2 regions of the Bacillus sp. z14 (2026) genome follow, and region 2 is predicted to be linked to the other one. Evidence: predicted binding sites of a transcription regulator. Region 2 holds the regulator's gene; the other holds the start of a gene.

Region 1 (7,478 bases), on a different contig from region 2:
TATAACAAACGAAGCTATAATACTACTTGGAGGAAATAGGGGGGACTGGTGAATCTATCAGAGGAGTATAAAGAACGAACCCAATTGTGGGCGTAGATAGCATTTTAATAAATTAATGGAGGATTAGTTAAAGAAGAAGTAATATTTATAATAAAGAAAACACGCCGTTTTTTGGGGCGTGTTTTCTTTATCTTTATGCCATTTATGATATCAAAAAGGTTATTACTTCAGAGTATTTTTAGAAAAGCATCTCAAAACGTAAACCTTTGGATTTATTCTGGTACTAATAGGTGTTACTCTATTTATGGGATTAATTAATCGTAAGAAAGGCTGGCAAGTAAGCAAAAAGCCATGAGAAACATAACTCATGGCATTCGATTACAAGGTATTAATGCTGTTTATTTGGAAGTTTTTTGCTTGGACGTCCATATCCTTGTTTAGCTTGGTTCTTTTCAGCCTTTTGTTGCTTTTCATGCAAATTTTCTACAAATTCATGAGTGCTTTCTTCTTTCATATATTTCATCCTCCCTCTTATGGATTTATAGTTATTTTCTCAATTTTAATGGAATTCATGCATGACGAAAATAGATTATAATAGAGGAAACGAAAATAAAGGGTAGATGGAGGAAAATAGATGACCGGTAAAGTAGGGTTAGTAATTGGGGCAACCGGATTAGTTGGAAAGGAGTTGGTGACAACGCTTTTGGATTCACGTGAATTTGAGAAAGTGATTGTATGGGTAAGGACCAGCACGGGTATTCAACATTCAAAGCTTAGGGAAAGTTTTCCGGATTTTGAACAATTGGATCAGGAACCTCTACCAAGTGATGTTGATTGTATTTTTTGCTGTTTGGGTACAACCATTAAGAAAGCGAAGACAAAGGAAGCGTTTAGGAAAGTCGATTATACATACCCGTTGATGCTTGCAGAGAATGCTAAACAGCACCAGGTTCGTCAATTCTTAATTATTTCTGCAATGGGTGCTGATGAAAAATCCCATGTGTTTTACAGCAAAACAAAAGGGCAACTGGAGACTGCATTGAAACAGCTTCAATTAAACAGTCTAACCATTTTTAGACCATCACTTTTATTGGGGAATAGGCAAGAATTTAGATTGGGAGAGGGATTGGCAGCTTTAGTCAGTAAATCTTGCCCGTTTGTATTTAAAGGTCCTCTTAAGAAATATAAGCCGGTACAAGGAAAAATGGTGGCAGAGGCTATGTATATATGTGCGCTGCAGGATAAAAAGGGTATAAATGAAGTTGCTTCCTATGAGATAGAGCAAATTGCCAAGTATTCCGATAAATTATAAAATGCTAAAAGTTCACCATCCTTACAGAATCTGAATGGTTAATGTATAATAGAAATTACTATTAGTAAACAGAGGTTACAAAATGAAAAACAATGAAGAACTTATCAATCAACTGGGATTGCAAGATAAAATCACATTAGAGGATATACCAGATATTGATTTATATATGGATCAAGTCATTCAATTATTCGAGAGTAAATTCAAAATGTCTAAGCGGAATGATGATGAAAAAGTTTTAACTAAAACGATGATTAACAATTATGCCAAGGGTAAAGTATTTTTTCCTATTAAAAATAAAAAATATTCTAAGCGGCATTTAATAGTAATCAGCCTGATTTATCAGTTGAAAGGGACACTCTCTATAAGTGACATTAAAACGATTCTGGGACCCTTGAACACTAAGATAGTAGAGGAAGACTTACAGCTTGATGAGCTGTATTCCAGCTTTCTGCGCTTGACTGATCACAATGCTCATAAATTTAAAGAAGACATACTAGAGAGTATCTCTGAGGCAAAAGAAGAAGGGGTACATTTAGGCGGCACTCTGGATGAGTTCAATGGCGATGTTGAATATTTTGAGAAATTATTAATGATCGCTTCTCTTTCTCATATGAGCCAGCTGTATAAAAAAGCAGCAGAGAATCTGGTAGATGAATTTAACAGTGGTAATAAAACGAAATCATAAAAAATATCTGTTTAATTATAAAGAGCCAAGTGCATACCCTGCATTGGCTCTTTGATTTTATTTAGTTTTAATTTTACCCTTCCATTGTTTGAAGCCGCCGTCGAGTTGATAAAGTTCACGATAGCCTTTTTTATATAGCATCTGAGCAGCTCGTGTGCTTCTCATTCCGCTTTGACAATAAAGATAAACAGGTTTATCTTTGCGGAGTTCCTTCATACGCATTTTCAATTGTGTTGAAGGTATGTTGCGGGCTCCTAAAATATGTCCGCCATCAAACTCTTTTTGCTCACGAACATCTATTAACTGAGCTTTTCGATAGCCAGCTTTAAAGTCCTCTTGGGACAATGTCGTAACCATTTTTTTGCTGGAGAACCAACTGTAGATGGAATATCCAATGATCAATACAGCCAGAACAATTAATACGATTAATGATGTTGGCAATTCAATCCCCACTTTCTCTTTCTGTTCACTTTACTATTATACAGTTCGTATATTTGTCTGGCAAAAAAATTTTCTGGTAATAGTTTACGAATTTGTGATAAAAAATTATTGCATTTAGGAAGGTAGACATATTGTCTTTGGATTCAAAATAATGGTTATATCGATATAGCGTTATTAGAAAGGACAATAAGTTTACAAATCACTATAAATCAAGTATCGTGCATTATGGACAAAAATTTATTTTTTAGAAAAAAAATTTTGGGTCGAAAATGCAAAAATGCTGTTATATGAAGCATAGTTAAGCTTCATAATATGCAAGCTGAGATTTTGTTTATTTTGGTTCGAAAATAGTTAAAAAGAAGATTATATCTTTGATTTTCTTTACTTTTTGTAAAATTTTAATAATTGACAATTTTAGCAGAAGATGCTCCAGACACTATATGTGGTATGAATTATAAAAATACAAATACTATATGTTGAATTAAAATGTAGCCTATGATAACGTAGAGATATTCATTTAAGAACTTAACAAAGATAAATAAAAAAGAGATAATATTATTGGTTGAAGGAGAGATCAAATTGCCTACTGTAACAAATCGCAAGTTGTCTATAAATGTCGAAAGGTTAAATAAAGATATAGCCCTATTTCCGCAAGTTTTTCCGATTACTCCAGACATGAATAAGACGTATAAGGGTGTTTCAAGGCTTGTGATGATAGATCGCTATTCCTTCAAAGATACGGAAAAAATGACACTTAGTAATGGAGATTTTGTTGTACTTACCATTAAAGAAGACCCAAAATTTCCTGCCCGTGGACTTGGGTACATCCAACATATTGATTGGGAAGCCAAGAAAGCACATGTATTGGTTGAAGAAGAATTCCGCTCATCCTTGGACAAGCATGATGAAATTAAAACCGGTCTGATTTGTAAATCACTCGACGTCATTGAAAAACCACTTGAAATTTATTATGAACAGATTGCGAAACGGAATGCACGCGGTTTGGCTGAAGTTGAAAAAACGGAAGAGAAACGCAAGGAATGGTTTGATAAATTTTATAATGAATTAGTTCAAACGAATTTTATCCCGGCAGGACGTGTGCTCTATGGAGCCGGTTCTGAAACAGAAGTAACCTACTTTAACTGCTATGTAATGCCATTTATTAATGACAGCCGTGAAGGGATTTCTGAACATCGCAAACATGTGATGGAAATTATGAGTCGCGGAGGCGGTGTCGGTACGAATGGTTCCACTTTACGTCCAAGAAACACGCTTGCTCGCGGTGTAAACGGAAAATCCTCAGGTGCAGTATCCTGGTTGGATGATATTGCAAAATTAACTCACTTAGTTGAACAGGGTGGTTCCCGTCGCGGAGCTCAAATGATTATGCTCTCTGACTGGCATCCGGATATCGTAGAATTTATCATCTCAAAAATGCAAAATCCTAAAATTTTGCGCTTCTTAATGGAAGTCAGCAAGGATGAAGTAATTCGTAGACATGCATCTGAAAAATTGAAATTCACTCCGCTCACAATGCAAGAGGAAGCCATGTATCAAGGCATAGTCAATTATAAAAACATCTCGGGGTTTGGCGGATTTAATGAGGCAATCATTAAGGAAGCAGAAGAAAAACTTTCCGCTGGTGGAAATGATACTGTTCATAATCCAGACTTTTTAACAGGTGCCAATATTTCAGTGTGCTTAACAAAAGAATTTATGGAAGCTGTAGAAAATGACGGAGAATATGAACTTCGATTCCCGGATGTTGAGTCCTATAATGAAGAAGATATGAAAGCCTATAATGAAAAATGGGCTGATTGCGGTGATGTACGCGAATGGGAGAAACTAGGTTATGCTGTGCGTGTATATCGTAAAATTAAAGCTCGCGAATTATGGAATTTAATCAATATCTGTGCGACTTATTCTGCGGAGCCGGGCATTTTCTTTATCGATAATGCAAACGATATGACAAACGCTAAAGCGTACGGTCAAAAAGTAGTTGCGACGAATCCTTGTGGGGAACAGCCATTGGCTCCTTATTCTGTATGTAACTTGGCTGCTGTCAATCTGGCTGAAATGACAGATAAAGATCGCAAACAAGTGGACTTGGAGAAACTGAAACAAACGGTAAAAGTGGGCGTGCGCATGCAGGATAATGTTATTAACGCGACTCCATACTTCCTTGAAGCCAATAAAAAACAGGCTCTAGGGGAAAGACGCGTTGGCCTAGGTGTAATGGGTCTGCATGATATGCTTATTTATTGTGAAAAAGAATATGGTTCCGAAGAAGGAAATAAGCTGGTTGATATTGTATTTGAAACAATTGCAACTGCAGCATATGAGGAATCTATTGAAATCGCGAAAGAAAAAGGCAGCTTCCCATTCTTAGTTGGTGAATCAGAGGAAGAAACGAAAGAATTGCGCACACGTTTTATTAATACAGGGTATATGAAAAAAATGCCTGAACATATTCGTGAAGGAATCATGAAATATGGTATTCGTAACTCACATTTGTTAACAGTTGCTCCTACTGGAAGCACTGGTACAATGGTAGGTGTTTCTACAGGTCTTGAACCATACTTCTCATTCACATATTTCAGAAGCGGACGTTTGGGTAAATTTATTGAAGTGAAAGCTGATATAGTAGAAGAGTATTTACGTCGCAATCCTAATGCAGACAGCAATAATCTACCTTCATGGTTTATTTCTGCAATGGATTTAACTCCTGAGAAACACGCTGATGTACAATGCATTATCCAACGTTGGATTGATAGCTCGATCAGTAAAACGGTAAATGCACCGAAAGGATATTCCGTTGAACAAGTAGAACGAGTGTATGAGCGTCTATATAAAGGCGGAGCTAAGGGTGGAACTGTATACGTAGATGGAAGCCGTGATACACAGGTATTAACGTTAAAGGCTGAAAACGATACGGATCAATCCACTCAGCCACAACATACGAAGCAGCATGTTGTTCTTATCGACACAATTGATGCACTTGAATCAACAAGCGTAACAATCGGAAGCGAAGTTGGAAATACTTGCCCGGTCTGCCGCCAAGGAAAAGTGGAGGAACTTGGTGGGTGCAATACATGTACGAACTGCGGTGCTCAGCTTAAATGTGGATTGTAAATAAAAAATTGATATAAGTGATAAAAAGGATGGTAAAGATTAACGCCATCCTTTTTTTTATTTCTGAACACACTATCTGTTAAGTAGGTGAAAAACATGAAACCATTTATTCCTCAATTAGTTTATTTTGAACCTAAAGCATTGGAATATCCGTTAGGAAAGGCTTTATATGAAAAATTTCAGAGCCTGCCAGTGGAAATTAGGCAAACCACATCCCATAATCAGATTCGCGATTTGCCCGGTGATAATGAACTGCAAAAATATCGAATCGCCAAATCCACGATGGTGATTGGAATACGGAAGACATTAAAATTTGATACATCAAAGCCTTCAGCAGAGTATGCGATCCCGCTGGCTACAGGATGTATGGGGCATTGTCATTATTGTTATTTACAAACAACGCTTGGCAGTAAGCCCTATATTAGAGTGTACGTGAATCTAGAAGAGATTTTTGAACAGGCAAGTAAATATATGGAACAGAGAGCGCCGGAAATCACAAGATTTGAGGCGGCTTGTACCTCCGATATAGTAGGTATTGATCACCTCACGCATTCCTTAAAGGAAACGATTAATTTTATCGGCAGTACTGAATATGGAAGATTACGATTTGTAACTAAATTTCATCATGTCGATCATTTGCTTGATGCTAGACATAATGGAAAAACCAGTTTCCGCTTCTCCATAAACTCCCGTTATGTTATAAAAAATTTTGAGCCAGGAACCTCTTCGTTTGATGAGCGGTTGGAGGCTGCTCGAAAAGTGGCAGCAGCGGGATATCATCTTGGGTTTATAGTCGCTCCGATATATATGCATGAAGGCTGGGAAGAAGGATATTATGAATTATTTGATCGTTTGAGGCATGCGTTAGGTGAAGAGCTGTCCATGATGAAAATTAGCTTTGAACTCATCCAGCATCGCTTTACAAAGCCGGCAAAAAAAGTTATTCAAGCACGATATCCTAAGACAAAGCTTGAGATGGATGAAACGAAGCGTAAGTATAAATGGGGGAAATACGGTATAGGGAAATATGTCTATCCTGATGAAGAAGCGAATGCTTTGAAAACTCATATAGAAAACTCCATCAAAGAGTTCTTTCCGAATGCAGAAATACAATACTTTACCTAATGTGTTCTAAACCTCTCTCTCCCAGATTAAAAATGAGTAAGTAAGGGGGGAGGGGTTTTATTTGTTTATTGACGGAGTGTTTTCCGGAGGAGGTATAAAAGGGTTTGCTCTTATTGGGGCAGTAATTGAATTAGAGAAGCAGGGATATCGGTTTAAAAGAGTAGCCGGAACAAGTGCAGGCGCAATCATTGCCGGGTTTATAGCAGCGGGGTACTCAGGGAGCGAAATTAATGAAATTATGAAAAGCGTTAAATTAACGAAGCTATTGGAAACAAAAAAAAATAAACATTTTCCACTAGCCAAATGGCTCAAATTATATTGGAGTATGGGACTTTACAAAGGGGATGCCTTGGAGCTATGGATTAAAGAGGTATTGGCCAGGAAAAATATTAGGACATTTGCAGATTTAGCTGATAAACAATTGAGAGTTATTGCATCTGATCTAACAAATGGAAGATTGATGGTTTTGCCGGATGATCTGCCAAAATATAATATAAACCCCAATCAGTTCTTAGTGGCGAGAGCGATTCGTATGAGCTGCTCTGTCCCCTTTTTCTTTCAGCCGATTACGCTTCGAACGGTAGGGGAGAAAAGGGTTATCGTAGATGGCGGGGTTTTAAGTAATTTTCCTATGTGGCTGTTTGATCAAGATAATGTTATCGCTGAGAGACCGGTGCTGGGATTAAGGCTGGTACCAGAAAAACAACAAGCAGTGGTCCATGAGCGTGATATCAATAATGCAATCGAACTTTTTACATCTTTATTTGAAACGATGAGGAATGC
Region 2 (7,478 bases):
TATATTGAGGGACTTTTAAAAGTTATACATGATGATCAGAAGGTTCATACGAGGTTCAATCAGGCATTAACTCAAACTGGACGACTTAGTTCAACAGACCCTAACCTGCAAAATATTCCGATCAGACTTGAAGAAGGCAAAAAAATCAGACAGGCTTTCGTTCCATCTGAAGAAGGCTGGGTCATTTTTGCGGCTGATTATTCTCAAATTGAACTGCGTGTTCTGGCCCATATAGCGGGAGATGAAAACCTGATAGATGCCTTTAACTCAGATATGGACATCCACACAAGAACGGCTATGGATGTATTTCATGTGGATGCTGATCAGGTGACATCAAATATGAGAAGACAGGCTAAAGCGGTGAACTTTGGAATTGTGTATGGTATCAGTGATTATGGACTATCGCAAAGTCTTGGAATTACCAGAAAAGAAGCTGGAATCTTTATTGATCGCTATTTAGAGAGCTTCCCTGGTGTTCAGCAATACATGAAGGATATTGTAGAAGAGGCGAAGGAAAATGGATATGTAAGTACTTTATTGCAGCGCCGAAGATATATACCTGAAATTAATAATCGGAACTTCAATGTTCGTGGTTTTGCAGAAAGAACAGCTATGAATACACCAATTCAGGGCAGTGCTGCAGATATTATCAAATTGGCGATGATTCGAATGAATGCCAGATTAAAGAAAGAAAATTTACAGACTAGAATGCTGCTTCAGGTGCACGATGAATTGATTTTTGAGGCGCCACCTGAAGAGTTGGATATATTAAAGAAAATTGTTCCGGAAGAAATGGAAAATGCAATTGAATTAGCGGTTCCATTAAAAGTGGACTATTCTTTTGGCAACACCTGGTATGATGCTAAATAGGAATAAAAGGGGTGAAAAGGTATGCCTGAATTACCTGAGGTCGAAACAATCAGAAGGACCCTCGAAGTTTTGGTACTTGGAAAAACAATTGATGATGTGGATATACGCTGGGCAAAAATTATAAAAGAGCCGGATGATGCTGAACTGTTTCGTATGCTTTTAAAAGGGCAAACCATTCATGAGATTGGGAGGCGAGGTAAATTCCTGATTTTCCATTTAGATGATTACAGTCTTGTTTCCCATTTACGGATGGAAGGGAAATACGGTCTTTATGATGAAACGGAACCGGCAGATAAGCATACGCATGTTATATTCAAATTTACGGATCAAACGGAATTGAGATACAGAGATGTCCGTAAGTTTGGCACGATGCATCTGCATACAAAGGGGACAGAATTGGAAGTATTGCCACTTTCAAAAGTAGGACCTGAGCCTTTTTCAGATGAATTTACACCAGATTACTTAAGCACAGCACTCAGTAAGACAAATCGTTTTATAAAAACGGTATTATTGGATCAAAGAGTAGTTGCAGGTCTTGGTAATATCTATGTGGATGAAGCATTGTTCCATTCCGGTATCCATCCTGAACGGCCGGCATCCACATTGACAAAAGAGGAAATAGAAAAACTATATACATCCATTAAGGAAACTCTTGCTACCGCCATTGAAAAAGGTGGAAGTACAGTACGATCCTATGTGAATTCACAGGGCCAAATCGGCATGTTTCAGCTCGAGCTGTTTGCATATTCGAGAAAAGGACAGCCTTGTAAAATTTGCGGAACAAACATGGAAAGAATTATTGTTGGAGGCAGAGGGACCATCTACTGTCCTGAATGTCAGCCATTAGCCTAACTGAATATGAACATAAGATGGGCTCCTTTCATATAGTAGGGTATTGATTATGGAAAGGAGTCCCTATGAAATGGAGCACATAGCATCAATAGTATTATTGGCATTGGCAGTGAGTCTGGATAGTTGCGGTGTGGGAATAACCTATGGAATGCGAAAAGTAAGTATACCGATTCGCTCCATCATCATCATTGCCGGTTGCTCTGCATTAAGCCTAGCATTCGGTATGTTAATGGGATCGTTAAGCGAGCATTTGATGGCACATTCCTGGACCGGTAAGCTAGGAGGATTTATCTTGCTGGTGCTTGGAATTTGGACACTTTCAAGTTACTTCAAGCGAAATGAAGATAATTGTCCCTATGTGGATGAAAGAACCTTATTCCAATTAGAAATAAAGTCTATTGGGCTGGTTATTCATATACTTAAAAAGCCATTAAGTGCAGACTTTGACCGTTCCGGGACCATTACTGGATTAGAGGCTTTCTTTCTAGGATTAGCCTTATCATTAGATGGATTTGGAGCTGGAATAGGTGCTGGTATACTTCATTATCCCCTGTTTATTCAGGTGACTCTCTGTTTTGGTATGAGTGCTTTATTAATGACTGTGGGTATAAAAGCGGGAAAATATCTGCAGGATTCCATTATGGCAAAGGTCTTTTCATTTATTCCGGGTTTAGTACTTATTTTTCTTGGGTTAACCAAAATAATTTAATAGGGAATGGAATGCTATGGGGAAAATATTCGGAGTTACAGGAGGGATTGCCAGTGGAAAGAGCAGCGTCAGCAAATGGCTCATTTCCAAGGGTTACCCTGTTATTGATGCAGATATCGCAGCTAGAAAAGTCGTCGAGCCTGGTATGCCAGCATTAGAGGAAATTAAAAATGTATTTGGTCAGGATATTTGTTTACCTGATGGGACATTAGACCGAAAAAAATTAGGTTCCATCGTATTTTCAAACTCTGAAAAACGGCAAATGTTAAATGGAATTGTTCATCCGGCAGTCAGGAAATGGATGATGGAAGAAACGGAGAAAGCGTTACACCAGGGGAAAGAACTCGTTTTCATGGACATTCCCCTATTGTTTGAAAGTAATTTGACGCATATGGTAGAGGGTATTATTCTTGTGTATGTAAAGCCCGAGGTCCAGTTAAAGAGATTAATGGCGCGGGATCATTTTACTGAGGAAGAAGCACTTGCGAGAATACGAGCACAAATGCCAATTGATGATAAGAAAAAATTGGCCGATTATATTGTTGACAATAACGGAGAATTTTTTGAGACGGAAGAGCAACTCATTGATCTAATTAAACAATTGAATGTATAACCAATAGAAAGGCTATCTGAGGGATAACGACCCTGGGATAGTCTTTTTTTGTATAAAGTACCATTTAATTTGGATAATTTGGGTATTTAAACCATGCAGCATTTTATTAAATGTGTTATACTAATTACATCATTTTTATAATAAGTATAACTTATATATAGGAGGAAGTTAAATGAGTGCAAGAGTTGCTATCAATGGGTTTGGCCGAATTGGCAGAATGGTTTTCCGAAAAGCAATATTGGATGAGCATCTTGAAATCGTAGCCATTAATGCTAGCTATCCGCCTGAAACATTAGCACATTTAATTAAATATGATACGAATCATGGTCCATTTAATGGTGATGTACATGCTATGGATGATCATTTATTGATAAATGGTAAAAAAGTTCTTTTGCTAAATAATCGCAATCCTGAATTCCTGCCTTGGAAAAATCTTGGGATTGATATCGTAATCGAAGCAACTGGGAAATTTAATCATCGTGATCAAGCAGCTCTTCATTTAAATGCCGGTGCAAAACGAGTCGTTTTAACAGCTCCCGGGAAGAATGAGGACGTCACGATTGTAATGGGTGTTAACGAGGATACATTGGATATCAATAAACACCTTGTTATTTCTAATGCATCCTGCACAACTAACTGTCTCGCTCCTGTTGTAAAAGTACTCGATGAACAATTTGGAATTGACAATGGTCTTATGACAACCGTTCATGCATATACAAATGATCAAAATAATATCGATAACCCGCACAAAGATTTACGCAGAGCTCGTGCCTGTGCACAAAGTATCATACCTACCACAACTGGAGCAGCCAAAGCACTCTCACTGGTGCTTCCTCATTTAAAAGGAAAACTCCATGGTATTGCGTTGAGAGTACCAACTCCAAACGTCTCTTTAGTTGATTTGGTAGTAGATTTAAAAAGAGAAGTTACTGTTAATGAAATCAATCAAGCGTTTAAAACAGCAGCTGAAGGATCATTGGCCGGTATTATCCAATACAGCACAGAGCCGCTTGTTTCGATTGATTTTAATACGAATCCACATTCGGCTATTGTAGATGCACTCTCAACAATGGTGATTGGTGCAAATAAAGTGAAAGTGCTTGCCTGGTATGACAATGAGTGGGGATACTCATGCAGAGTGGTAGAATTAGTAAACCATGTGGCACGCCTTCTTCAGGAGGATAAGGTGAAAGTAAGTTAATAATAATAAACAATATCTATTACGGTCTGGCTGTCTTTCTGAAAAAAAAGGCGGTTCAGGCCGTTCTTTGATTCATATTCTAGAATAAACTAAGAAAAACAATTAATGTACATTTAGTGGTAATTATTAACTAATATTGAATTGTATGATTGCTTTTGAAATATAAACCATATATACTAAATGTCGTAAACTTCATCATCCTGGCAGTACTACTTAAAGGGTTAGGACCTCTCAGGACTAACTTTCCCCCGTGGTAGTAAAGGCCAGAAACGAAGATAATTATAATTCGTTTAAATGCTAAAGGGGGAATTGAACATGCATACAATAGGTCGTCATGTCATTTCTGAATTATGGGGCTGTGATTTATCTAAATTGAACGATGTTAATCAGATTGAACAAATATTCGTGGACGCTGCTTTACGATCTGGAGCTGAAGTTAGAGAAGTAGCCTTCCATAAGTTTGCGCCACAGGGAGTAAGCGGAGTAGTCATTATATCTGAATCACATTTAACCATTCATAGTTTTCCGGAACATGGTTATGCGAGTATTGATGTATATACATGCGGTGACTTAGATCCTAATGTGGCTGCTGATTTTATAGCTGAAGCCTTAAACGCTCAGGTTAGGGAACACATTGAAATCCCGCGAGGCATGGGTCCTGTTGCTGTCAGCCATGTTCTTGCTAAAGCATTATAAATAAAAAATATTTAAGAGATGTCCTTTTGTGTTGACTCAAAAAAGCTAGATTCAAACTCTAACTTTTAGGGGTGCAGTACATATGCATCTCTTTTTTTTGTGGCAAACGTCTTTACTTGCCCATTATTTACTTTTCTCCGATAGTATTGGCCGTATCATAGATAAAAAATAGCATTTTATGCAAACAGACTTGTCCTATTCGATTTGTTTTAATAAGATAGAACTATAGAAAAGGACGGTGCTAATCTATGATATGTCCAACGTGCCAACATAATGGGACAAGAGTGCTGGATTCCCGCCCTGCGGATGAAGGACGTTCAATACGTAGAAGAAGAGAATGCGAATCCTGTAGTTATCGTTTTACTACATTTGAAAAGGTAGAAGAAATTCCGCTAATTGTGGTAAAAAAAGATGGCGCACGGGAAGAATATAGCAGAGAAAAAATCCTAAGAGGTTTAATCCGAGCTTGTGAAAAGCGTCATGTTGCTCTTAAAGAACTGGAAGAGATTGCAACTGATGTTGAAAAAGAAATAAGAAATCAAGGATTTTCTGAAATAAAAAGTGATTTAATAGGTGAAATGGTTATGGATAGGCTGGCTGAGTTGGATGAAGTGGCCTATGTCCGTTTCGCTTCTGTGTATCGTCAATTTAAGGATATAAATGTCTTTATTGACGAATTGAAAGAATTAATGAAAAAAGAGGATTAAGTAGAGCTGAAGACAGTTTCTTTAGCTCTTTTTTCAACTATAAAAACCCGAAGTACGAAAGGTTTGTAGACAATGCAATTTTCATGGAAGTTTGTAAATCCTAAAGACAGATATGTTGTACTATATAAAGAAAAGCTATCAGAAATGGACCATAAATCGATTCAATATTTATATCAGCCACTTGTAGGAGGATTGGCTGTTTCTTTGTATATGACCTTATTAAACGAAGTCAATACAGGTAACATGTATTCCAGACAAACGACACATCGTTGGTTAATGGATGTACTTGGTTTACCTTTGGATGAGATATTTCAATACCGAAAAAGGCTTGAAGGAATCGGGTTATTAAAAACATATAAAAAAGCAACTCCGGAAGGTAATGTTTTTATTTATGAGATTCTTTGTCCTTTAAGTCCGGATAAATTTTTCCATGATGATTTGCTGCCTATTTATCTGAAGCAAAAACTAGAAGAGAGACATTACGAACGGCTGCTCACGATGTTTGCGGATAAACGTATACCGGATGATTATGAGGAAATAACACAATCGTTCAATGAAGTGTTTGCATCTGAATTTCGCAATCCAAAAGAAATCATCAGCTCGGAAACTGATCAAAACATGCAATTCTTCTCAAAGGACCCACAGGGATATAGCCATAATTTAATGGAGCAATTTGATTTCGAGTTATTATTTGCGACGGCTAAAAATAGCTTTATATCGAGAAAAGCGTTTACTCCAAATGTGATGGAATCCATCGCGATGCTGTCGTATTTATATAAAATTAATGTAATGGATATGAGCAAGTTGATTTTACGCTGTCAAAATCAACATAATGAAATTGATATAGACGAACTCAGAAAATGTGCCAGAGAGTTTTTCCACATCAATCATGGTGAAGAAATGCCGACACTGATTGAACAGAAACAGCCTGAGTATGAACGTACGATCATAGAACCTAAAACACCCGAGGAGCATTTGCTGTATACCTTTGAAACAACCTCTCCATTGGAGTTTTTAGTCAGCCTTTCGCAAGGAGCAATGCCTTCCGACAATGATTTGGCACTTGTAGAAAAGGTCATGGTCAATCAAAAACTTCCTCCTGGAGTCGTTAATGTCCTTCTGCACTATGTCATGTTAAAATCAGATATGAAATTGCAATCAAACTATGTGGAGACAATTGCTTCGCACTGGGCGAGGAAAAATATCACCACCGTACGTGAAGCCTATGAGATGGCTTTGAGTGAGCATAAGAAATACCAAACCTGGGCTAATGAGAAAAAGACGAAAACAAATAAATCAACACGCCGTACATCGGGTAATGCGAGGAAGGAAATCGTTCCTGATTGGCTGGATGAAACAAAGAAGAAAGAGCCAGTTGCCCAATCCACTGAAATTGCTGAGCGGGTAAGAAAGCTCAAGGAAAAATTGCAAAATGAAAATTCTAAATAAACAGGAGGTGTATAAGAATGAAAAATATACAGGATGCACTGAATCAGCTCGGGAAGCGTGAGAACTTTCAACAAAGATTGGATGAAATGAGAAATATTGTTTTAAAAGATCCTGATGTCCGTTTATTTATAAATGAACATAGCAGTCAGCTGACAAGCGACATGATTGAAAAAAGCATGAATAAGCTCTACGAGTTCTCCACTCAAACGAAGACATGTGACGAATGTCCTTCTTTATCTGAATGTAAAAATCTTCTTCAGGGTCATCATCCGCACCTGTTTATTCAGGGGAAACGGATTGATGTTCGGTATGAACCCTGTCATAAAAAACGCAGGCAGGAAGAGAAGAATCGATTACGTAAGCTGATCCGTGCCAGCCATG

What was found. Region 2 encodes NrdR, which represses ribonucleotide reductase genes. Its sites were predicted from a motif close to AACACNATATATNGTGTT; they were not measured.
Region 1: the regulator NrdR is predicted to act here: its motif matches at 2,871-2,888, upstream of AC4G3O_RS04715 (vitamin B12-dependent ribonucleotide reductase).

What each region holds. Positions count from the first base shown of each region.
Region 1 covers NZ_JBZFQK010000001.1:997,296-1,004,773, reverse strand. The annotation lists gene AC4G3O_RS04735 (DUF4023 domain-containing protein) at 389-514, opposite strand; gene AC4G3O_RS04730 (NAD(P)H-binding protein) at 635-1,312, shown strand; gene AC4G3O_RS04725 (DUF1836 domain-containing protein) at 1,395-1,997, shown strand; gene AC4G3O_RS04720 (rhodanese-like domain-containing protein) at 2,055-2,438, opposite strand; gene AC4G3O_RS04715 (vitamin B12-dependent ribonucleotide reductase) at 3,018-5,570, shown strand; gene splB (spore photoproduct lyase) at 5,667-6,695, shown strand; gene AC4G3O_RS04705 (patatin-like phospholipase family protein) at 6,757-7,478, shown strand, end outside.
Region 2 covers NZ_JBZFQK010000005.1:103,230-110,707, reverse strand. The annotation lists gene polA (DNA polymerase I) at 1-870, shown strand, start outside; gene mutM (DNA-formamidopyrimidine glycosylase) at 892-1,722, shown strand; gene ytaF (sporulation membrane protein YtaF) at 1,793-2,431, shown strand; gene coaE (dephospho-CoA kinase) at 2,448-3,044, shown strand; gene AC4G3O_RS15680 (glyceraldehyde-3-phosphate dehydrogenase) at 3,217-4,245, shown strand; gene speD (adenosylmethionine decarboxylase) at 4,561-4,941, shown strand; gene nrdR (transcriptional regulator NrdR) at 5,190-5,648, shown strand; gene AC4G3O_RS15665 (replication initiation and membrane attachment family protein) at 5,721-7,097, shown strand; gene dnaI (primosomal protein DnaI) at 7,115-7,478, shown strand, end outside.